4 regions of the Streptomyces sp. NBC_00872 genome follow, and region 2 is predicted to be linked to each of the others. Evidence: riboswitches for the same ligand, from Rfam matches in the RefSeq annotation. Region 2 holds a riboswitch; each other region holds the start of a gene.

Region 1 (5,541 bases), 3.9 Mb from region 2:
CGCAGTCGGGGTTGACCCACAGCCGTTCGGCGGGAATGGCCTCCAGTCCCTTGCGGAGCAGGGCCGCCGCCTCCTCCGCGGCGGGCACGCGCGGGGAGTGGATGTCGTACACACCGGGGCCCGCTTCGCGCGGGTAGCCGTGTACGGCGAGTTCGCGCGCGACCTGCATATGGGAGCGGGCGGCTTCCAGGCTGATGACGTCGGCGTCGAGGTCGTCGATGGCCTGGACGATGTCGCCAAACTCGGCGTAGCACATGTGCGTGTGGATCTGGGTGTCCGGGCGTACGCCGCTGGTGGTGAGGCGGAACGACTCGGTGGCCCAGTCGAGGTAGGCGGCGTGGTCGGCGGCGCGCAGGGGGAGCGTCTCGCGCAGGGCGGGCTCGTCGACCTGGATGACGGACGTGCCTGCCGCCTCAAGGTCGTCGACCTCGTCGCGCAGGGCGAGGGCGACCTGGCGGGCGGTGTCGCCGAGCGGCTGGTCGTCGCGGACGAACGACCATGCCAGCATGGTGACGGGTCCGGTGAGCATGCCCTTGACGGGGCGCCCGGTGAGCGACTGGGCGTAGGAGGTCCAGCGCACCGTCATCGGCTCGGGACGGGAGATGTCGCCGGCGAGGACCGGCGGGCGGACGTAGCGGGTGCCGTAGGACTGGACCCAGCCGTGCTGGGTGGCCAGGTAGCCGGTGAGCTGTTCGGCGAAGTACTGGACCATGTCGTTGCGTTCGGGCTCGCCGTGCACCAGGACGTCGATGCCCGTCTTCTCCTGGAAGGCGATGACCTCGTTGATCTCGGCCTTGATGCGCTCCTCGTATCCGGCGGTGTCGATACGTCCCGTGCGCAGCGCGGCGCGGGCCGTGCGCAGGTCATCGGTCTGCGGGAACGAGCCGATGGTGGTCGTCGGCAGCAGCGGCAGCTTGAGATGGGCGCGCTGGGCGATCGCACGCTCCGTGTAGGGCTGGGAGCGGCGGCCGTCGGCGTCGGTGACGGCGGCGGTCCTGGCCCGTACGGCCGGGTCGCGGGTGATCGGGGAGTTCGTCCGGGAGGCGAGGTCGGCGCGGTTGGCCGCGATCTCGGCGGCGATGGTGCCGGTTCCCCGGGCCAGTCCCCTGGCCAGGGTGACGATCTCGGTGGTCTTCTGCACGGCGAAGGCGAGCCAGCGAAGGATCTGCGGGTCGATGTCCCGTTCGGCGGCCGTGTCGAGAGGTACGTGCAGGAGGGAGCAGGAGGCGGCCACATCGACCCGGTCGGCGAGCCCGAGGAGGGTGCCGAGGATGGACAGGGACTTCTCGTAGTCGTTGATCCAGATGTTGCGGCCGTTGACCACACCGGCGACGAGCCGCTTGCCGGGCAGTCCGCCCACCGAGGCCAGGGCGTCGAGGTTGGCCGCCGCGGCGTCGGTGAAATCGAGCGCCAGGCCCTCGATCGGGGCCTTCGCGAGGATGGGCAGGGCGTCACCGAGCCGGTCGAAGTAGGAAGCGGCGAGCAGCTTCGGGCGGTCGGTGAGGCCGCCGAGATCACGGTAGGCGCGTGCGGCGGCGTTCAGCTCGGCCGGGGTGCGGTCCTGGACGAGGGCGGGCTCGTCGAGCTGGACCCACTCCGCGCCGGCGGCGCGCAGGTCCGCGAGCACCTCGGCGTAGACCGGCAGCAGCCGGTCCAGCAGGGTGAGCGGTTCGAAGTCGGCGGCCACCCCGGGGGCGGGCTTGGCGAGCAGGAGATAGGTGACGGGGCCGACGAGCACCGGGCGGGCGGTGAGACCGAGCGCGAGGGCTTCCTTGAGCTCGGCGACCTGCTTGGCGGAGTCGGCGGTGAAGACCGTGTCGGGGCCGAGTTCGGGGACGAGGTAGTGGTAATTCGTGTCGAACCACTTGGTCATCTCCAGCGGCGCCACGTCCTGGGTGCCGCGGGCCATCGCGAAGTAGCCGTCGAGCGCGTCGGCCGAGACGGCGTCACGGTGCCGCGCCGGTACGGCACCGACCATGACGCTGGTGTCCAGGACATGGTCGTAGTACGAGAAGTCGCCGGTCGGCACCTCGTGGACGCCGGCGTCCGCCAGCTGCCGCCAGTTGGCCCGGCGCAGGCCGGCCGCCGTCTCCCGGAGGGCGTCGGCGGTGACGCGGCCCTTCCAGTACCCCTCGACGGCCTTCTTCAGTTCCCGGTTCGGGCCCTGGCGGGGGTAGCCGTACACGGTGGCCCGTGCTGCCGCGGCCGCGGACTTCGCTGTCACGGAAATCTCCTTCGCGAGATGTCTCCTTGGATCCCGGAGACGGGACGCGAGCGCGAAGGGGTGACGAACCGAGCGGCACAGTTCCGCGCCGTCGCGCGCGCCTGTCCGTCTGGTATGTACGCCGACCCGCCCACGAGGTCACCGGGATGGCCGCACGCGATCGTTCGCGTACGGGCAACGGGCAGGTCTTCGGACTCGTGGGCACATCTGCCGAGACAGATTCCTACTGGCCGTCGCTTCCCAGATCCGGCCCGGATCCAGTGCGTATGACGGCGGTCGTTCCCACTTACCGCTGCGGGGCAGTCCCGGATTCCCACCGGGTTCCCTCTTACGACGCGTCTGCCTGGCGGGCAGGGCGAACCAGCTGCACCAGCCAGGCTAGAGCGCGGGCAACCTCCTGGTCACCTCTGTTCACATTCCGGAATGTGACATGAGACACGCGGTCGATCCGGATAACTGTGCGTGACCGGGTGCGGGGCGTGACCGGGTGCGGAGCGGTCCCGGGCGGGCGGCCGTACGTGACCGGTGCCCCGGTCGGAGTGCCCCGGTCCGGCTCACGCGCTCGCGGGAGACGGCGCACGCCTGAACGGAGTCACGGCCTCCGGGCAGCAAGCACGGCGAGAGCCACACACAGGACGCCGATCCCCAGCGGGAGCAGCGGGAAGACCAGGATCACCGCCCACTCGACGAAGCCCTTCTCGACAACCGGGCTGGGGCCCAACAGCGTCTCCTCCACCACCACTGTCTCGCCCGGCCTGCCGTCGTAACGCACCGATACCTCGTCCTGTGTCCCGCCATCCACAGCGCGTCCGACACACACGACGTAGCTCGGCCCTCGCCCGCCCCCTTCCGAGTGGCACGACGAGATCTTGACGCGCTCCGTCTCGCCCGTCCGGCCGAGCTCGAAGACGCCGAAGGCGACCAGAAAGCTCGCCCATCCGAGAAAGATCGTCGCGATGACCGCCCACGCCCCAACAGTTACGACTCGACCGTAATCTCGCACTGGCAGGCTCGGCACTGTCCCAGCCTATGCGGGAGCCGTGGCTCGGGAGCACGCACGGACGACGTCGCGGACATCCGTATCCCTCGCGTCCCTTACGACGAGAAGACCAGGACCGGCTTTTGACGACTCGGCACCTGCGGAATTCGGTTGTCAGCCGGCGGGCAGGCTGACCACTCTGGGGCGTATGAGCGACAACGGACAGCCCGGAGCGGGCGAAGGACCGGAGGACGGGCCGGAGGACGGGCAGGGGCACGGACCGGGGCACGGGCCGGGGGACAGTCGGGGCGCAGGACCGGGGGACGGGTCGGGGGACGGGGCGACGGGACTCCTTGTGCCGCCGATCGACACGGCGCTGGTACGGCGGCTGGTCGGCACGCAGTTTCCCCGGTGGTCCGGGCTCCCCGTGAGGCCTGTCGCGGTCGGCGGGAACGACAACCGGACCTTTCACCTCGGTGACACCATGACCGTTCGGCTTCCCAGCGGTCCCGGGTACGCGGGGCAGGTCGGCCAGGAACAGCGGTGGATGCCGTTCCTCGCACCGCGCCTCCCGCTCCCCGTGCCCGTTCCGCTGGCGAAGGGCGCGCCCGGCGAGGGCTATCCGCTGCACTGGTCCGTCTACCCCTGGCTGGAGGGGGAGAGCGCCGATGCCGGTCGTATCGACGACCTGACCGGGTTCGCCGTCACGCTGGCCGGGTTCCTGAACGCGCTGGCGCGGATCGACGCGTCCGGCGGACCGCCGCCCGCGTCGCACTCCGGCTTCCGCGGTGCTCCGCCCTCGGTCTACGACGAGGAAACCCGGCGGGCGATCGGCACGCTGGGGGATCTGATCGACGGGGCGGCGGCCACGGCGGTGTGGGAGGCGGCTCTCGCGGCGGTCCGGGAGGAGGCGCCGGTCTGGTTCCACGGAGATGTCGCGGCGGGGAACCTGCTGGTCAGGGATGGCCGGCTCGCCGCCGTCATCGACTTCGGCTGCTTCGGTGTCGGTGATCCGGCCTGCGATGTGGTGATCGCCTGGACGCTGCTGTCGGGGACGAGCCGCAAGGCGTTCCGGACCGCGCTGCGGGCCGACCACGGCACCTGGGTCCGTGGCCGTGGCTGGGCACTGTGGAAAGCCCTGATCACCTGGGTCGAGTTCGCCGGCTCCGACCCCGCGCGGGTGGCACAGTCGCGCCGGATCGTCGAAGCCATCCTCCACGAGCACGAGCACGAGCACGGGAGCCGGGCCTGACCGGCCGCCCGACTGAGCGCCTCACCGGCGGTACCGAGCACCACCAGTACGACGCGCCGCGAACCCCACGGACGTTTCCGCCGTCCGCCGTTCTGTCTTCTGTATAGGACACGGTCTGTCCGCTATCCCTGTGATCGTGGTCCATGCGCCGACCCCTCCAACGCCCGAACCGCTCCGCGCCGGCGTCCCGTTGGCGCGCGGGGCGCTGTCCGAGGGAGACATGACCATCCTTGACAGCCGCGCCCTCAACCGCGCGACCCTCGCCCGTCAGTATCTGCTCGACCGTGCCGACACACCGGTCCGCGACGCCGTGGCCCATCTGTGCGGGATGCAGGCACAACAACCGCAGGAGCCGTTCATCGGTCTGTGGTCCCGGCTCCGCGGCTTCGAGCCGAACGCGCTGGACGATCTGCTGACAGGGCGGGAGGTCGTGCGCACACATCTGATGCGCCGTACCGTCCATCTCGTCACCGCCGACGACGCGCTGGCCTGGCGCGCCCGCCATGACTCCATGCTGCGCCGGCGGGTGCTGGCGACCTATCGACGCGAACTCGCCGGCATCGACCTCGACGAGGTCGCCGCGGCGGGCAGGGCGGTCATGGCCGACCACCGGCCCCGCACCATGGCCGAACTCGTGCAGGCGCTCCAGGACCGCTGGCCCACGCCACCACGCCGCGCCCTGGGCGAACTGCTCGTCGCCGCCCTGATTCCGATGGTCCAGCTCCCGCCCCGCGGGCTGTGGCACAGCAGGTCAGGCGTGCGTAACCTGCCCCTGGCCACCTGGCTCGGACGCGACATCGATCCGCTTTCCCCCGACGCGACCGACGGGACCGACCCGGCCGACCCGGCAGACGCGACCGACCCGGCCGGGCAACAGCTCGTACGGCGCTATCTCGCCGTCCACGGGCCCGCCGCCACAGCGGACATCCGCGCCTGGTGCGGCCTCGCCGGACTCCCCGCCGCCGTCAGGGCCGTCCGCGAGGAACTCGTCACCTTCCGCGACGAACGCGGCCGCGAACTCCTCGACCTGCCCGATGCGCCGCGCCCGCACCCCGACACCCCCGCACCCGTCCGCTTCCTCCCGGC
Region 2 (5,541 bases):
GTACCCTCGCCCGGGTCGTTGACCAGGAACGGATAGATCAGCGGCAGATCACCCAGCGCGGCATCGGGGGCACAGGCGGCCGAGAGCCCGGCGTTCTTGCCGGGCAGCCACTCCAGATTGCCGTGCTTGCCGAGGTGGATCATGGCGTCGGCGCCGAAGCCGCCGTCCTCGCGGTCGGCCTGGATCCAGCGGTACGCGGCCAGATAGTGGTGCGACGGCGGCAGATCGGGGTCGTGGTAGATCGCGATGGGGTTCTCGCCGAAGCCGCGCGGCGGCTGGATGAGGATCAGCAGATTGCCGCGCCGGAGGGCGGCGAGCACGATGTCACCGTCCGGGTCCCCGCCCGAGGCGGCCCGGCTGCGGTCCACGAACATCTCGCCGGGCGGCGGTCCCCAGTGCTCCTCGACGGACTCCCGCAGCGCGGCGGGGAGTTTCCCGTACCACCGCCGGTAGTCGGCGGCCGGGATACGGACCGGGTTACGGGCGAGCTGCTCCTCGGTGAGCCACTCCTGGTCATGGCCGCCGGCCTCGATGAGCGCGTAGATCAGCTCGTCGCCGTCGCCCGACTCCAGACCGGGGACTTCCTCGTCACCGAAGTCGTAGCCCTCGGCGCGCAGTTCGCGCAGCAGGGCCACGGCGCTGGCGGGGGTGTCCAGGCCGACGGCGTTGCCGATACGGGAGTGCTTGGTCGGGTACGCGGAGAGCACCAGCGCGAGGCGCTTGTCCGCGTTCGGACGGTGGCGCAGTCGGCCGTGGCGTACGGCGATTCCGGCGACACGGGCGGAGCGCTCGGGGTCGGCGACGTAGGCGGGAAGGCCGTCCTCGTCGATCTCCTTGAAGGAGAACGGGACGGTGATGAGCCGGCCGTCGAACTCCGGCACCGCGACCTGCGACGCGGCGTCCAGCGGGGACAGCCCCTCGTCGCTGGACTCCCAGGTGGCGCGGCTGGTGGTGAGGCACAGGGCTTGGAGGATCGGTACGTCGAGCGCGGCCAGGGCGCCCGCGTCCCATGCCTCGTCGTCACCGCCCGCCGAGGCCTCGGCGGGCCGGGTGCCGCCGGCGGCGAGCACGGTGGTGATGATGACGTCGACGCCGCTCAGCGCCTCCAGCAGTGCGGGCTCGGGCGCGCGCAGCGAGGACACGTAGATGGGGACGGCGCGGCCGTCGGCCTCTTCGATGGCGTCGCACAGGGTGTCGACGAAGGCGGTGTTGCCGCTCAGATGGTGCGCGCGGTAGTAGAGCACCGCGACGAGCGGGCGGACCGCGTCCGGGCTGCCCGCGGTGGCGTCACTGCCTGCGGCCTGGCTGCCCGCGGTGGAGTGACTGGCCGCAGTGGCGTGACGCTCGGCTCGGTGCTCTCCCCGGTGCTCGGCCCGGCCCCAGGTGGGCGCCGCGGCCGGCGGCTCGAAGCCGTGGCCGGTCAGCAGGACGGTGTCGGAGAGGAAGCGGGCGAGCTGCTCCAGGTTGGCCGGACCGCCGTGGGCGAGATACGCGTGCGCCTCGGCGGCGATTCCGATGGGGACGGTGGAGGCCTCCATCAACTGGGCGTCCGGGGCCTGTTCGCCGGTCAGGACCACGACGGGCGGACGGCCGGCGAAGGGCGTGCGGGGCGCCGGCCCGTCCGCGTCCCCGTCCCCGTCCCCGTCCGCGTCGGCGCTTCGGTCGGCCGCGCCGTCGCCGAGGAGGAGATCGATCCCGTCCTGCCAGGCGCGCAGTCCGCCGAGGAGCCGTACGACGACAAGGCCGACACCCTCCAGCAGCGCGGGCAGTTCGTCGAGCGCGAGCCGGGCCGGGTTGGCGTACCGGTACGGGACCGGACCGCCCGCCGCACGGGCGCTGAGCAGATCGGTGTCGGACGTCGACAGGAGCAGGATCATGCGGCGTCTGCCTTCCTCGGGGTCCGCGCCCCGGGCGGTAGGGAGGACGGCGGGAGTTCCTGGCTCACCCGGCTGCTGCCGGGCTCACAGTGGCGGGACCGCGCCGGATTCTCACCGGGCTTCCTCCCCTGACGCCGTCGTTGGCGTTGACGGGCACCGGACCCGTCGTCTGCATAGTAGGTGCAGCAGGTCACGGGCGGGGAGGGCGCCTGGGCGGCCAGGATGGGACGCGGAGGTACGTGGGTATGCTCGCCGCCATGCCGCCCACCTCGCCAACGCCCGCCAACCGGGACGAAGCTCCCTCGCGGGCTCCCCTGGGGGCTGTCCCGCGGAAACCCTCGCGGGCTTCCGTTCCGGATCCTGTGCGGGGCCCCGTACGGGAGGCCGGTGACGCCTGTCCCGGAGCGCTGAGGCTGCACGCGGCGGACGACGGACGGCTGGCCCGACTTCGCCTTCCCGGAGGGCTGCTGACATACCGTCAGGTGGAGGTGCTGGCGAGCGCGGCCGAGCGCCTGGGCGACGGACATGTCGACATCACGTCCCGGGGCAATGTGCAGCTCCGGGGGCTGGGTGCGGACGCGAACTGCGGCGCCGAACTGGCGGACCTGCTGTACGAGGCCGGGCTGCTGCCCTCCGAACGGCATGAGCGGGTCCGGAACATCGTCGCCTCACCGCTGGCCGGTCTCGACGGATTCGGGGGCGAGGTCCGGGAAGGCGGCGCACTCGCGAACGGACTCGGGGGCGGACTCGACGGTCGATCCCGTGTCGGGCGACCGCAGTTGTGGGCTCGGGAACTGGACGATCTCCTGTGCGCGAGCGAAGCGGCGACGGCTCTCTCCGGCCGCTTCCTGTTCGCACTGGACGACGGCCGCGGGGATGTGGCTGCCCTCGGCGCGGATGTGACGTTGCTCGCACGGCGCGACGGCACGGCGGTCGTATATACCGGGGCGAACCGGTCGGGTCTCCGTGTGGACGCCGCCGACGCCCCGAGGGCCGCCCTGCTGGCCGCGGAGACGTTTCTCACGGTGGCGGAGGCGGGCGGCTCCGGCGCCTGGCGGGTACGGGAATTGCCGTCCGGCCACGGGTTGGACGTGGCGGTCGCGTCGCGGCTGACGGAGGCGGGCATCGCCGCGGAGTACGTAGCGGATCGCGCGGCAGCCTCGACAACGGACCGCGCAGCGGCTCGCGCAGCGGAAACCCACCCGGGGGACGGGGAGCCTCCGCTTCCGGGTGCGATCCACTCCCCTGACGGCACCGTGGCCCTGTCCGTCCACGCGCCGCTGGGACGGCTGAGCGCGGCCCAGTGGCGGCTGCTGACATCGGCGCGAGTCGTCGCCCAGGGCGGTACGCAACGCGGTACACGAGCCGGTGGGCAAGGCGGTGCGCGGGGCAGCGGGCAAGGCGGTGCGCGGGGCAGCGGGCGACGCGGCGCCGATCCGGCCACCGCGCTGCGCGTCACGCCCTGGCGTGGCGTCATCGTGCCGGGGCTGGAGCCCGCCGCCGCCGACGACCTGCTGAAACGTCTCCGCATCGCCGGACTGATCACCGACCGCGACTCCCCCTGGTACGGCGTCGGCGCCTGCACCGGCCGGCCCGGCTGCGCGAAGGCGCTCGCGGACGTACGCGCGGACGCGACCGAAGCGCTGCGGCGCCCGGCGGCCGGCCACGACGCGCTGCCGGTCTACTGGTCGGGCTGTGACCGCCGCTGCGGCCATCCCCAAGGAGCCCGGGTGGATGTGGTCGCGACAACCGGGGGCGGCTACCGCGTCTCCGTACGCGGGGCATCCCCGACAGCGGCGGTGACAGCGACAGAGACGGACGCGGGAGCAACGAACGCGACAGCGACCGAAGCAGCCACAGTGACCGGGACAGCCACGGCCACGGCCACGGTGACGGTGACCGCGCCAGGACCGGAACTCGCCGACGCGGTGGCGACGGCACGCATAACCACAGTGACGAGATGAGCGAGACCACAGTGCCCAACGAGCCCACGGTGTTCGACTACGAGAAGGACGGCGCGGCGATCTACCGCCAGTCCTTCGCCACGATCCGCGCCGAGGCGGACCTCGCCGGGCTGCCCGCCGATGTCTCCCAGGTCGCGGTCCGGATGATCCACGCCTGCGGCATGGTCGACCTGGTGCGCGATCTGGCCTTCACCCCCGGCGTCGTGGCCCGCGCCCGTGAGGCCCTCCGCGCGGGCGCGCCGGTCCTGTGCGATGTGGCGATGGTCGCCAGCGGCGTCACCCGTAAACGGCTGCCCGCGGCCAATGAGGTGATCTGCACCTTGTCCGACCCGTCCGTCCCCGCGCTCGCCGCCGAGCTGGGGACCACGCGCAGCGCCGCCGCCCTGGAGCTGTGGCGCGACCGGATGGAGGGCGCGGTGGTGGCCGTCGGGAACGCTCCGACCGCCCTCTTCCGCTTGCTGGAGATGATCGAGGCGGGCGCCCCCCGCCCGGCGGCGGTCATCGGCGTACCGGTCGGTTTCATCGGCGCGGCCGAATCCAAGGACGCGCTCGCCGGGCATTCCGCCGGACTTGAACACCTGGTCGTACGCGGACGGCGCGGCGGCAGCGCCCTCGCGGCGGCGGCCATCAACGCGATCGCGAGCGAGGAAGAGTGAACGCGAACAGCACGGCGTCGTCCGGTACGGTCGCCAGCGGCACCGGCACCGGCACCGCCCGTACCGCCGGCACTGGGACCGGCACCGCCACCGCCCGTACCACCAGCACGGACACCGGCACGGACACGGCCACCGGCACCGGCACCGGCACCGGCCGGTTGTACGGCGTCGGCCTGGGCCCCGGCGATCCGTCCCTCATGACCGTACGCGCCGTCCAGGTCATCGCCGAGGCGGATGTGATCGCGTACCACAGCGCACGCCACGGCCGCTCCATAGCCCGTTCCATCGCCGCGGAACATCTGCGTCCGGACCATCTGGAAGAACCGCTCGTCTACCCGGTCACCACCGGCACCACCGACCACCCCGGCGGCTACCGGGGCGCGATGGAGGACTTCTACACCGAGTCGGCCGCGCGTCTCGCCGTACATCTCGACGCCGGACGCACCGTCGCCGTCATCGCCGAGGGCGACCCGCTCTTCTACGGCTCGTACATGCATATGCACAAGCGGCTGGCCGACCGTTATCCGACGGAGGTCATCCCCGGTGTCACCTCGGTCAGCGCCGCCGCGGCCCGGCTCGGCACCCCGCTCGTCGAGGGCGAGGAGGTACTGACGATCCTGCCGGGCACGCTGCCCGAGGAGGAGCTGACGGCCCGGCTGGCCTCGGCGGACTCGGCCGTGGTGATGAAGCTCGGCCGTACGTTTCCGGCCGTACGACGGGCCGTCGAGCGGGCCGGCCGGCTCGCGGACGCGCGGTACGTCGAACGCGCCACCATGAGCGGCGAGCGGACCGGCGCGCTGGCCGACACCGACCCGGACTCCGTCCCGTACTTCTCGGTGGCGGTGCTGCCGAGCCGGGTCGACGCCCGCCCCGCCTCCCCCTCTCCGGACACCGACACCTCCCGCGACACCAGCACCGCCCCGGAGACCGACGCCTCCCCGGAGAGCGGCAGCTCCCCGGAGACCGGTGACGTGGTCGTCGTCGGGACGGGCCCGGCGGGACCGCTGTGGCTGACGCCCGAGACCCGCGGCGCACTGGCCGCGG
Region 3 (5,541 bases), 2.0 Mb from region 2:
TCGAGATCTCGATCCTGCGCTCGCTGGCCGTACAGCTGCTGGAGCTGATCGGGCCCGGTGACGAGCCGGCCCAGGGCGAGGACCCGCTCGCCTCGCTCTTCGCCGAGGGCCCCAGCGAGCCGCCGGAGGACCCGGCGCTCGCCCGGCTCTTCCCGGACGCGTACGGCGATGACGACACCGAACTGAAGGAGTTCTCCGCCGAGTTCAGACGGTTCACGGAGAACGATCTGCGGGGCCGCAAGCGCGAGGACGGGATGGCGCTGGTCCGCACGCTGGACGGGCTGACCTCGGCGGGCGAGAGCGGCGCCGTGCTCAAGCTGACGCCCGAGGCCTGTCTGCACTGGCTCGGCGCGCTCAACGATCTGCGGCTGACGATCGGTACGCGTCTGGAGGTCACGGACGAGGACGAGGGCAACGAGCTGTACCGGCTGCCGGACTCCGACCCGCGCAAGCCGATGGTGATGGCGTATCTCTGGCTCGGGTCGCTCCAGGAGTCGCTCGTAGAAACGCTGATGCCCTGAACCCGGGCCTGACCTCTGAGCCTGCCCCCTGAGCCTGCCCCCGCCCGCGAGCTGCCCCCGAGCCCGAGCCTGCCCCTGAGCCTTGCCCCCTGAGCCTTGACCTCTGAGCCTGACCCCGCCCCCGCGTGGACGCGACGGGCCGTTCCTCCGTACGGGTGATGGGACGGCCCGCGGGCCGGGTGCGCGGACGGTCCGATTCCCGGTGTCCGGACCGGCGTTCCCCGCGCCGGGATGTCATACGGCGGCCCCCGCCCGGCCCCCTTCCGTACGCTCAACTGAGGCTCAATTCGCCATAACGATCACGTCACCGCTCCGGCGACCTTTGCGGTTCGCGGTGCGATTCATCCGCTTCTTCCTGTGGGCTGTGCCACAGAACCGTCCGTCGATCACCCCTGCCGCCGTGATAGATCTTCACGGCCCCCCGGGGACTCCACCCCTGTCCCCGGGGGTGCCTTCGCCGGCCGACCGCCGGCGGCACTCCATCCGTATCCGGGGGGATCACGAACCGGTCCGCGGCCGACGTCCGGCGCGGGTCGGTATGGAGAAAGGGCGCACGACATGACCTCTGCCCAGGTCGACAAGGAATACGGCGGTGACCGCGCCACGACCGGCCCCACCGGAGACGGTCCGGCCGAAGAGGGCTACGAACGGGGACTCGGCAGCCGTCAGGTCCAGATGATCGCCATCGGCGGCGCGATCGGTGTCGGGCTCTTCATGGGCGCCGGGGCCAATATCGCCAAGGCCGGACCCAGCATCATCCTCATGTACGCCCTCGCCGGCGTCGTGATCTTCTTCATCATGCGGGCGCTCGGCGAGCTGCTCCTCTACCGGCCGGTCTCGGGCTCCTTCGCGGAGTACGCCCGGGAGTTCCTCGGCCCGTTCTTCGGCTTCGCCACCGGCTGGACGTACTGGCTGATGTGGGTCGTCACCGGGATGGCGGAACTGACCGCCGCCGCGATCTACATCCACTTCTGGTTCCCCCAGATCCCCCAGTGGGTCAGCGCGCTGGTCTTCCTGGTGGTCCTCTTCGGGGTCAATCTGATCTCGGTGAAGATCTTCGGCGAGGTCGAGTTCTGGTTCTCGATGATCAAGGTCACCGCGATCATCGGCATGATCGTCATCGGTCTGGGCGTTCTCACCCTCGGCTTCTCCGACGCCGGTGAGACCGCCGGGGCCGCCAATCTCTGGGCACACGACGGGATCTTCCCGAACGGCATCGGCTCCAGCCTGATGACCCTTCAGGGGGTGATGTTCGCCTATCTCGCCGTCGAGCTGGTCGGGGTGACCGCGGGCGAGTCCGAGAACCCCGAGAAGACCCTGCCCAAGGCCATCAACACGCTGCCCTGGCGCATCATCGTCTTCTACGTCGGCGCGCTCTCCGTCATCCTCGCCGTCGTCAAGTGGACCGAGTTCTCCGCGGGCAACAGCCCCTTCGTGCACGCCTTCGAGAAGATGGGCATCCCGCTCGCGGCCGGCATCGTCAACTTCGTCGTACTGACCGCCGCGCTCTCCTCCTGCAACTCCGGGATGTACTCCACCGGCCGGATGCTGCGCGACCTCGCCGCCAACAGCGAGGCGCCCACGGTCTTCGGCAGGCTCAACTCCCGCAGGACCCCGGCCCTCGGCATCACCGTCTCCGCCGTTCTGATGGGTATCGGCGTGGTCCTCAACTACGTCGTCCCGGAGAAGGCCTTCGGCTATGTGACCTCCGTGGCCACCGCGGCCGGCATCTGGACCTGGATGATGATTCTGGCCAGCCATATCCGCTACCGCCGCGGGGTGGAGGCGGGCCGGCTGCCGGCCTCGTCCTTCCCAGCCCCCGGCGGCGCGCTCTTCAGCTGGGTCGCGGTGGCCTTCCTGGCGCTGGTCACCTGTCTGATCGCGTACGACGAGGACGCGCGGGTCTGTCTCTATGTGGCGGCGGTCTGGGCGGTGGGCCTGGCGGGCGGCTGGCAGTTCCTCAAGCGCCGCGACCCCGCGATCACGGAGCGCGCCGAGCGGGAGTACGCCCCCGCGGCGGACTGACCGCCACCGCCCCGTCCCACCCCTGCCCCCCCGTCACATCCCGCCCCGCACCGCCTCGCCCCGTACCGCCCCGTCCCGTCATGAAGGCGCCCGGATCCCTGATCCGGGTGCCTTCACGACCGTCTTCACGTCCGGGGAGCACCGGCCCGCCCCCGGTCCGGCGCCGTCCGTTTATATTCTCCCCATGCTCACCATCACCCAGGCCCTGCACGACCAGATCGTCGCGCACGCGCGAGCCGACCACCCCGACGAGGCCTGCGGTGTGGTCGCTGGCCCCGAGGGCAGCGGACGGGCCGAGCGGTTCATCCCCATGCTCAACGCCGCGCGCTCGCCCACCTTCTACGAGTTCGACTCGGCCGATCTGCTCAAGCTCTACCGGGAGATGGACGACCGCGACGAGGAACCGGTGATCATCTACCACTCGCACACCGCGACCGAGGCCTATCCGTCCCGTACGGACATCACCTACGCCAATGAGCCCGGCGCCCACTATGTGCTGGTCTCCACCGCGGACACGGATGACGCCGGACCGTTCCAGTTCCGCTCGTACCGGATCGTCGACGGCGAGGTCACCGAGGAGCCCGTCGAGATCGTCTGAGAGACTCACGGCTGAACCAGGGCGGCAGGACCCAGGAAGCCGGTGCGAAACCGGCGCGGTCCCGCCACTGTGACCAAGCTCCGCTTGGCAGCCAGGAACTGACCTGCCGCCCTTCTCCCACCAGCCAGGGGACGCGGAAATCCCCCGGAGGAGGCCCAGTCGTGTCTGCCCTGTCCCGGCGCCGCCGTGCGCTCACAACACCCGCCCTCATATCCGCCGTGACCGCCGTACTGCTCCCGCTCACCGCCTGCGGCACCACCGCGGAGACCACGGACCCGGCGGACGGCAAGCCCGCCGCGAAGGCCGCGCCCGGCTTCCCGTACACCGTCACCAACTGCGGTGTGACGACCACCTACCAGGCGCCGCCGAAGCGTGTGGTCACCATGAACCAGCACGTCACCGAGATCATGCTCGCGCTCGGCCTGGAGAACTCCCTCGTCGGCACCGCCTACCTGGACGACCGGATCCTCCCCGCCTACGAGAAGGCGTACAAGAGCGTCCCCGTCCTCTCCGCGGAGTACCCCTCCAAGGAGAAGCTGCTCGCGGCCAACCCCGACTTCGTCTACGGCGGATACGCCAGTGCCTTCGACGCCAAGGACGGCCGGAGCCGCGACGACCTCAAGGCCTCCGGTATCGGGACCCGGCTCAATCTGGAGAGCTGCGCCGACGGCGGCAGGTCCGCGTCCCCGTCCGCCTCCACGTCCATGGACGAGGTCTACCGGGAGATCGAGGAGACCGGCCGCACCTTCGGCGTCCAGGACCGCGCCGAGAAGTGGATCGCGGACGCCCGCACCACCGTCGCGTCCACCGCCGACGGGCTGAAGGGCGTCGAACCGCTCTCCGTCTTCGTCTACGACAGCGGCGACAAGACCGCGTTCACCGCGGGCGGCAGGGGCATCGGCAACGAGCTGATCGAGCTGGCCGGCGGGCGCAATGTCTTCGCCGACCTCGACAAGCCCTTCGGCGACGCCACCTGGGAAGAGGTCGTCGCGCGCGAGCCCGATGTCATCGTGATCTACGACTACGGCTCCACCACCGTCGCGCGGAAGAAGAAGCGACTGCTGGAAGACCCGGTGCTCAAGGACGTACCGGCCGTCAGGAACCAGCGCTTCGCGGTCATGCCCCTCTCGGACGTGGTCCTCGGCGTACGGGCCCCCGCCGCCGTCGGACGGCTCGCCGCCCAGCTCCACCCCGAGTCCGTGAAGTAAGCCGCCGTGACCCGCGCCACCGCGCCCGCCCGCGCCCACGGGCGGCTCCGCCACACCCTGGTGCTCGGCGCTCTCGCCGCCGCCCTCGCCGTCGCCGTCGTCGCGGGCCTCGCCCTCGGCTCCGTACGGATCCCGCCCGGTCAGGTGATCACGATCCTGACCGGCCGCGCGGAGCCGGGCCCCTTCCGCACCATCGTGCTCGACGTACGGCTGCCGAGGGTGCTGCTCGGTGTGATCGTCGGCGCCGGGCTCGCCGTCGTCGGCGCCGTCCTCCAGGCGCTCGTACGCAACCGGCTCGCCGACCCCTTTCTGCTCGGCATCTCCTCCGGCGCCTCCACCGGCGCCGTGCTGGTCCTCGTCCTCGGCATCGGCGGCGGGGTGACCACCACCGTCGCGATGCCGGCCGCCGCCTTCGCCGGGGCGCTCCTCGCGCTGGCGCTGGTGTACGGCCTGGCCCGGCGCGGCTCCACGATGACCGGCGGCGGGCTCGTGCTCGCGGGCGTCGCCGTCTCGTACATCCTCTCCGCGCTCACCACGCTCATCCTGGTCGTCTCCGCCAGGCCCGAGCACTTCCAGGAGGCGCTGTACTGGTCGCTGGGCGGCCTCGGCAGCGCCCGCTGGGCCACGCTCGTACCGCCCGCCATCGCGCTCACCGCCGGGACCGCACTGCTCATCGCGCTGGCCAGACCGCTCGATCTGCTGCTGGCGGGGGAGGAGGGCGCGACCGTGCTCGGTCTCGACACCTCACGCTTCCGCGCCGCGGTCTTCGTCCTCGCCTCCCTGGTCACCGCGGTGATGGTGGCCGCGAGCGGGGCGGTCGGCTTCATCGGGCTGCTGGCACCGCACGCCGCCCGGATGGCCGTCGGCGCCGGTCACCGCGCGCTGCTGCCCGTCGCGGCGCTGGGCGGGGCGTTCGTCCTCGTCGTCGCCGATCTCGCGGCCCGTACGGTCGCCGCGCCCCAGGACATCCCCGTCGGGGTGCTCACCGCGCTCACCGGCGGGCCGCTCTTCCTGTGGCTGATGCGCCGCCGCCCGGAAGGAGCACCCGTATGAGCGCCGCCACGAGCGCCTCGCGGCCGCCGTCAGGACCGGCGGCGCCGCCCGCCGTACCCGCCGCCGAGCTGCGCGTCGAAGGACTGTCGTACGAGACCGGCGGCCGGCTGCTCGTCGACCGCGCCGAGCTGACCGC
Region 4 (5,541 bases), 3.1 Mb from region 2:
ACCGGGGCGCAGGGAGGCGAGACAGCGGGTCAGGGCGATCTGCCCCGCGGCCGTGGCGTGCACGGTGAGCCGGGGGTCGCCGGGCAGGGGCCGCCCCGGCGACGCCTTCAGAGCGGCGTCACCGGCGAGCCGGCCGGCCGCGACCGCGGCCGCGCCGACGCCGATCACGGTGGAGACGGCCGCTGCCGTCGCTGTTGCGGGGCGCACGGTCCCAGTGTCGTCACCCGCGCCCGCCCCGGCCACCGGGCGCGGTCCGTCGGGGTCGGGCCGGACCGTCACCGGTCACGGCCGGCGGCCCCGGCCGATGGTCAGCGCCCCTGGCCGTAGCCCTTCAGCTTCTCCCCGGCCTCCTGGAGCTGGGCCTCGGAGAGCAGCGAGGGCGAAAGGCCCGGCACCGCGCTGGCGGTGAGCCAGAGCCGGGACATCCACTCCAACTGGGCCGTGCGGTCGTAGGCCTGCGCGAGGGTGGCGCCGTAGGTCACCGTGCCATGGTTCTGGAGCAGACAGCCCGTGCGGTCGCGAAGGGCGGCGAGCATGCCCGCGGCCAGTTCGTCCGTCCCGTACAGCGCGTACGGGGCGACCCGGACGGGGCCGCCGAACGCCGCCGACATGTAGTGGATCACGGGCAGTTCCGGCACGAGCGTGGAGACGGCGGTGGCGTGCACCGCGTGGGTGTGGACGACGGCCGCCGCCGAGGTGTGCCGGTAAACCGAGAGATGGAGCGGCAGCTCACTCGTGGGGGTGAACGCGCCGAGGACCTGCCGGCCGTCCGGATCGACCCCGACGGCGTCCTCAGGACCGAGCTGTTCATAGGGAATTCCGCTCGGCGTCACCAGGATGATTCCACCGACCCGCACCGAGACATTGCCCGAGGTGCCGACGACGAGCCCCTCGGAAGCCGTTCTGCGGGCGGTGTCCACCAGGTCCTGCCAGGCCCGGACTATGGCGTCCTGTTTCTCCTGATCGGTCATACCGCGATCCTGCCAGGAGTGCCCGGCGGACCGTGCACCGTTCTCCCGATCATCCGAACAGAACCATGCGACGTCAGCCTGAGACACCACGAAGACCTGCGCAGTTCATCTTCCGTTCACCATGACTCCCTACGTTCACCGAGGCCCCCTACGTCGAACGATTGCCTGGGTAAATGGAACACATCACACTGCTGCTCGCGATCGTGATCGTGACGGCGCTCGTGTTCGATTTCACGAACGGTTTCCATGACACCGCCAACGCGATGGCGACGACCATCTCGACCGGCGCCCTGAAGCCCAAGACCGCGGTGGCCATGTCCGCCGTGCTGAATCTGGTCGGCGCGTTCCTCTCCGTGGAGGTCGCCAGAACGATCTCCGGCGGGCTCATCAACGAGAACGGCATCCGGACAGAAGTGATCTTCGCGGCGCTCGTCGGCGCCATCCTCTGGAATCTGCTCACCTGGCTCGTCGGTCTCCCGTCGAGCTCCTCCCACGCCCTCTTCGGCGGACTGATCGGCGCCACCCTGATGTCCGTCGGCACCTCCGGGGTCAACGGCGGTGTGGTCATCACCAAGGTGCTGATCCCCGCGCTCGCCGCGCCGGTCGTCGCCGGTCTCGCGGCGCTGCTCGCCACCAGACTGACGTACCGTATCGGCCGCCGCACGGACGACAAGGCCACCGCCAAGGGCTACCGCGCGGGCCAGATCGCCTCCGCCGGTCTGGTCTCCCTGGCGCACGGCACCAACGACGCGCAGAAGACCATGGGCGTCATCACGCTCGCGCTCGTCACCGGCGGTGTCCTCTCCCCCGGCTCCAACCCCCCGCTGTGGGTCATCGTCTCCGCGGGCACGGCGATCGCGCTCGGTACGTACCTCGGCGGCTGGCGCATCATCCGCACCATGGGCACCGGTCTCACCGATCTCGGGCCGCAGCAGGGCTTCGCGGCCCAGACCAGCGCCGCGACCGTCATCCTCGCCTCCTCGCACCTCGGCTTCTCGCTCTCCACCACCCAGTCCTGCTCCGGCGCCGTGATGGGCGCGGGCCTCGGCCGCAAGGGGGGTGTGGTCCGCTGGTCCACCGCCACCCGGATGTTCGTCGCCTGGGGACTGACCCTGCCCGCCGCGGGTCTGGTCGCGGCCTGCGCGGAGTTCCTGACCGGTCAGGGAAGTTGGGGCGTCTCGGTGGTCGCCGCACTGCTCCTCGCCTTCTCCGGCGCCATCTGGCTCGCCTCGCGCCGCCGCCCGGTCGACCACACCAATGTCACCGACGTCGACGAGGACGAGGCCGGGATCCTGGCCGACGGCATCACGGCCGTCACCACGTCGACCACGACAGCGGCCGGTGCCGGTGCCGGTGCCGGGCACGATCTGTCGACCACCATTCCGTCCCCTCCGGGCGGCTCCGGTGAGCCCGCCCGCACCGCCACGGTCTGAACCCCCCACGGTCCAAGGAAGAGCGAACGTATGAAAATCGACTGGGCAGCGCTCGGCGCGGTCTTCGGGGTCAGTCTCGTGGCGACCGTCGCCCTCGTGGGTCTGTTCACCCTGGGCGTCGTGGGTCTCGCCAAGCGGGAGCCGGGCTCCCTGGCTCTGGCGCGCACGGGCGCGTACGCCTGCTTCGCCCTGTGCGCCGGGGCCGTGGCGTACGGGATCTGGCTGATCGTCGCCTGACCCGGGTCCACCCGCCGATGTGGGGCTTCGCACACTGTCCCGTCGCAGGTCAGCGATGAGTTGACGGCTGTTCGCGGGGCGTGGTGGACTGCCGGGGCCATTTACGGCGGCAGAAGAGGAAGCCGGTGCGAATCCGGCGCGGTCCCGCCACTGTCACCGGGAGTCTTCTCCCGGGAGCCAGGAACTCTCGCCGCCGCACCACGTCGAGCCGGGGCGCGGACCCTGAGTGAGGACATTTCGCCATGCCTGGCTGCGGTTCTGCCGTCGTGCGCGGCGGCGGTTCGGCCGCCGAGCGGGTCTTCGCCTACGGCGCGGCCCTGGGGCTGCTGGGCGACCAGGTGTTCGCCGATCCGCGCCGGGGCCATCCGGTGGCCGCGTTCGGCCGGGCGGCGGGGGCCGTCGAGCGGATGCTCTGGCACGACCACCGCGGCTGGGGCACGCTGCACACCCTGGTGTGCGCCGGAGGCGCCGCAGGGCTCGCGATCGTCGCCGCGCGGGGTACGGAGACCGTACGGGCAACACGGGCCACGCGGGCCGTACGGAGCAGCCTTGCCGCCTCCGTCGCGCTGACCGCCCTGGCCACCTGGTCCGTCGTCGGCGGCACCTCGCTCGGCCGGGAGGCACGCGCCATCGGCGCGGCGCTCACCGCCGGGGACATCGAGCTGGCCAGGGAGCGGCTGCCGCGGCTGTGCGGGCGCGATCCGCAGGCACTGGACGGACAGCAACTCGCCCGCGCCGTCGTGGAGTCCGTCGCCGAGAACACCTCCGACGCCGTCGTGGGCGCGCTGGTGTGGGGGGCGATCGCGGGGGTGCCGGGGCTGGTGGGATTCCGGGCCGTGAACACGCTGGACGCGATGGTGGGCCACAGGTCCCCCCGGTACCGCCGGTTCGGCTGGGCGTCGGCCCGGCTCGACGACCTGGCCGGCTGGCCGGGGGCCCGGCTGACCGCCGCGCTGGCCGCCGCGGCGGGCGGCGATCCGCGCGCGGCCCTGCGGGCGGTACGGCAGGACGCGCGGAAGCATCCGAGCCCCAACGCGGGCCCGGTGGAGGCGTCGTTCGCGGGCGCGCTGGGCGTACGGCTCGGCGGGACGCTCGCGTACGGCGGACGGGTGGAGCACCGGCCCGTACTGAACGGCGAGGGGCGGCCCGTGGATACGGCCGACATCGAGCGGGCCGTGCGCCTGTCGCGCCGGGTGAGCGGATACGCCCTCGCGGTCTGTGTCGCAGGCCGGTTCGCGTACGGCGCGATACGCCGCCGTACCACGGACACGCGCCGCCGTACGGCGGCCACGGGAAAGGGACGTGGATGAGCCGGGGCGGGCGCGGCGGGGGCCTTCTGGTGGCCGGGACCACCTCGGACGCGGGCAAGAGCGTCGTCACGGCGGGGATCTGCCGGTGGCTGGTGCGCCGTGGGGTGAAGGTCGCGCCCTTCAAGGGGCAGAACATGTCGCTGAATTCGTTCGTGACGCGCGAGGGCGCGGAGATCGGACGGGCGCAGGCGATGCAGGCCCAGGCGGCCCGGGTGGAGCCGACCGCGCTGATGAATCCCGTCCTGCTGAAGCCCGGCGGTGACCGCAGCAGCCAAGTGGTGCTGATGGGACGGCCGGTGGGTGAGCTGAGTGCCAGGGGGTTCTTCGGCAGCGCCGAGGGGACCGCGCCGGAGAACTCCGCCACGGGGAACGCCCTTGCCGGGAACTCGTCCGCGGGCGGGGCGACTTCGGGGCAGGCGCTGCGCGGTGGACGGCGCGAGGCGCTGCTCGGGCCCGTCCTGGAGTGCCTGGAGGAGCTGCGCTCCACCTATGACGCCGTGATCTGCGAGGGCGCGGGCAGTCCGGCCGAGATCAATCTGCGCCGTACCGACATCGTGAACATGGGGATCGCGCGGGCCGCGCGGCTGCCGGTGGTGGTGGTCGGGGACATCGACCGGGGCGGGGTCTTCGCCTCGTTCTTCGGTACGACCGCGCTGCTGGGCCCGGAGGACCAGGAACTGGTCGCGGGGTATCTCGTCAACAAGTTCCGGGGCGATGTGTCCCTGCTGGAGCCCGGTCTTGAAATGCTGCGCGGGCTGACCGGCCGGGCGACGCTCGGGGTGCTGCCCTGGCGGCACGGTCTGGGCATCGACGAGGAGGACGGACTGCGTATCTCGCTGCGCGGCGCCGTGCGCGAGTCCCTGGTGGCTCCCCCGTACGGCGAGGAGGTGCTGCGGGTCGCGGTCTGCGCCGTACCCCTGATGTCCAACTTCACCGATGTGGACGCGCTCGCGGCCGAACCGGGTGTCGTCGTGCGGTTCGTGGACCGCCCCGAGGAACTGGCCGACGCCGATCTCGTGGTGGTGCCCGGCACCCGGGGCACGGTGAGGGCGCTGGCGTGGCTGCGGGAGCGCGGGCTCGCCGACGCGCTCGCGCGGCGGGCCGCCGAGGGGCGTCCGGTGCTGGGCATCTGCGGCGGCTATCAGATCCTCGGCGAGCACATCGACGACGAGGTGGAGTCACGGGCGGGCGCCGTGGCCGGACTGGGGCTGCTGCCCGTACGGGTGCGGTTCGCCCGTGAGAAGACCTTGGCCAGACCGTCCGGGACGGCCCTCGGCGCGGCGGTGGAGGGGTACGAGATCCATCACGGGGTCGCCGAGGTGCGGGGCGGGGACGCCTTTGTCTCCGGCCCGGACGGACGGGCGCTGGACGGCTGCCGGATGGGCGCGGTCCAGGGCACGCACTGGCACGGGGCGCTGGAGAGCGACACGTTCCGGCGGCGCTTCCTGACAGAGGTGGCACGGGCGGCGGGCCGGCGTTTCGTCCCCGCGCCCGACACGAGCTTCGGCGCGCTGCGCGAGGAACAGCTCGACCTTCTCGGTGACCTCATCGAGGAGCACGCGGACACGGACGCGCTGCTGCGGCTGATCG

What was found. A riboswitch is a leader RNA that binds a small molecule or an ion and turns the genes downstream of it on or off. The one in region 2 is predicted to bind cobalamin.
Region 1: another riboswitch for cobalamin. It lies ahead of metE (5-methyltetrahydropteroyltriglutamate--homocysteine S-methyltransferase); the one in region 2 lies ahead of cobN (cobaltochelatase subunit CobN).
Region 3: another riboswitch for cobalamin. It lies ahead of OG214_RS25160 (ABC transporter substrate-binding protein); the one in region 2 lies ahead of cobN (cobaltochelatase subunit CobN).
Region 4: another riboswitch for cobalamin. It lies ahead of OG214_RS29775 (cobalamin biosynthesis protein); the one in region 2 lies ahead of cobN (cobaltochelatase subunit CobN).

The regions. Positions count from the first base shown of each region.
Region 1 covers NZ_CP108806.1:7,747,703-7,753,243, forward strand. The annotation lists gene metE (5-methyltetrahydropteroyltriglutamate--homocysteine S-methyltransferase) at 1-2,224, opposite strand, end outside; cobalamin riboswitch at 2,387-2,604, opposite strand; gene OG214_RS33200 (hypothetical protein) at 2,817-3,242, opposite strand; gene OG214_RS33205 (aminoglycoside phosphotransferase family protein) at 3,412-4,455, shown strand; gene OG214_RS33210 (winged helix DNA-binding domain-containing protein) at 4,676-5,541, shown strand, end outside.
Region 2 covers NZ_CP108806.1:3,879,567-3,885,107, forward strand. The annotation lists gene cobN (cobaltochelatase subunit CobN) at 1-1,538, opposite strand, end outside; cobalamin riboswitch at 1,911-2,059, opposite strand; gene OG214_RS16565 (cobalamin biosynthesis protein CobG) at 2,135-3,841, shown strand; gene OG214_RS16570 (precorrin-8X methylmutase) at 3,871-4,497, shown strand; gene OG214_RS16575 (precorrin-2 C(20)-methyltransferase) at 4,656-5,541, shown strand, end outside.
Region 3 covers NZ_CP108806.1:5,852,784-5,858,324, forward strand. The annotation lists gene OG214_RS25145 (DUF2017 domain-containing protein) at 1-521, shown strand, start outside; gene OG214_RS25150 (amino acid permease) at 1,080-2,546, shown strand; gene OG214_RS25155 (M67 family metallopeptidase) at 2,731-3,144, shown strand; cobalamin riboswitch at 3,146-3,266, shown strand; gene OG214_RS25160 (ABC transporter substrate-binding protein) at 3,315-4,352, shown strand; gene OG214_RS25165 (iron ABC transporter permease) at 4,359-5,405, shown strand; gene OG214_RS25170 (ABC transporter ATP-binding protein) at 5,402-5,541, shown strand, end outside.
Region 4 covers NZ_CP108806.1:6,968,192-6,973,732, reverse strand. The annotation lists gene OG214_RS29795 (alpha/beta hydrolase family protein) at 1-207, opposite strand, end outside; gene OG214_RS29790 (class II aldolase/adducin family protein) at 309-971, opposite strand; gene OG214_RS29785 (inorganic phosphate transporter) at 1,145-2,404, shown strand; gene OG214_RS29780 (hypothetical protein) at 2,435-2,641, shown strand; cobalamin riboswitch at 2,717-2,848, shown strand; gene OG214_RS29775 (cobalamin biosynthesis protein) at 2,884-3,951, shown strand; gene OG214_RS29770 (cobyric acid synthase) at 3,948-5,541, shown strand, end outside.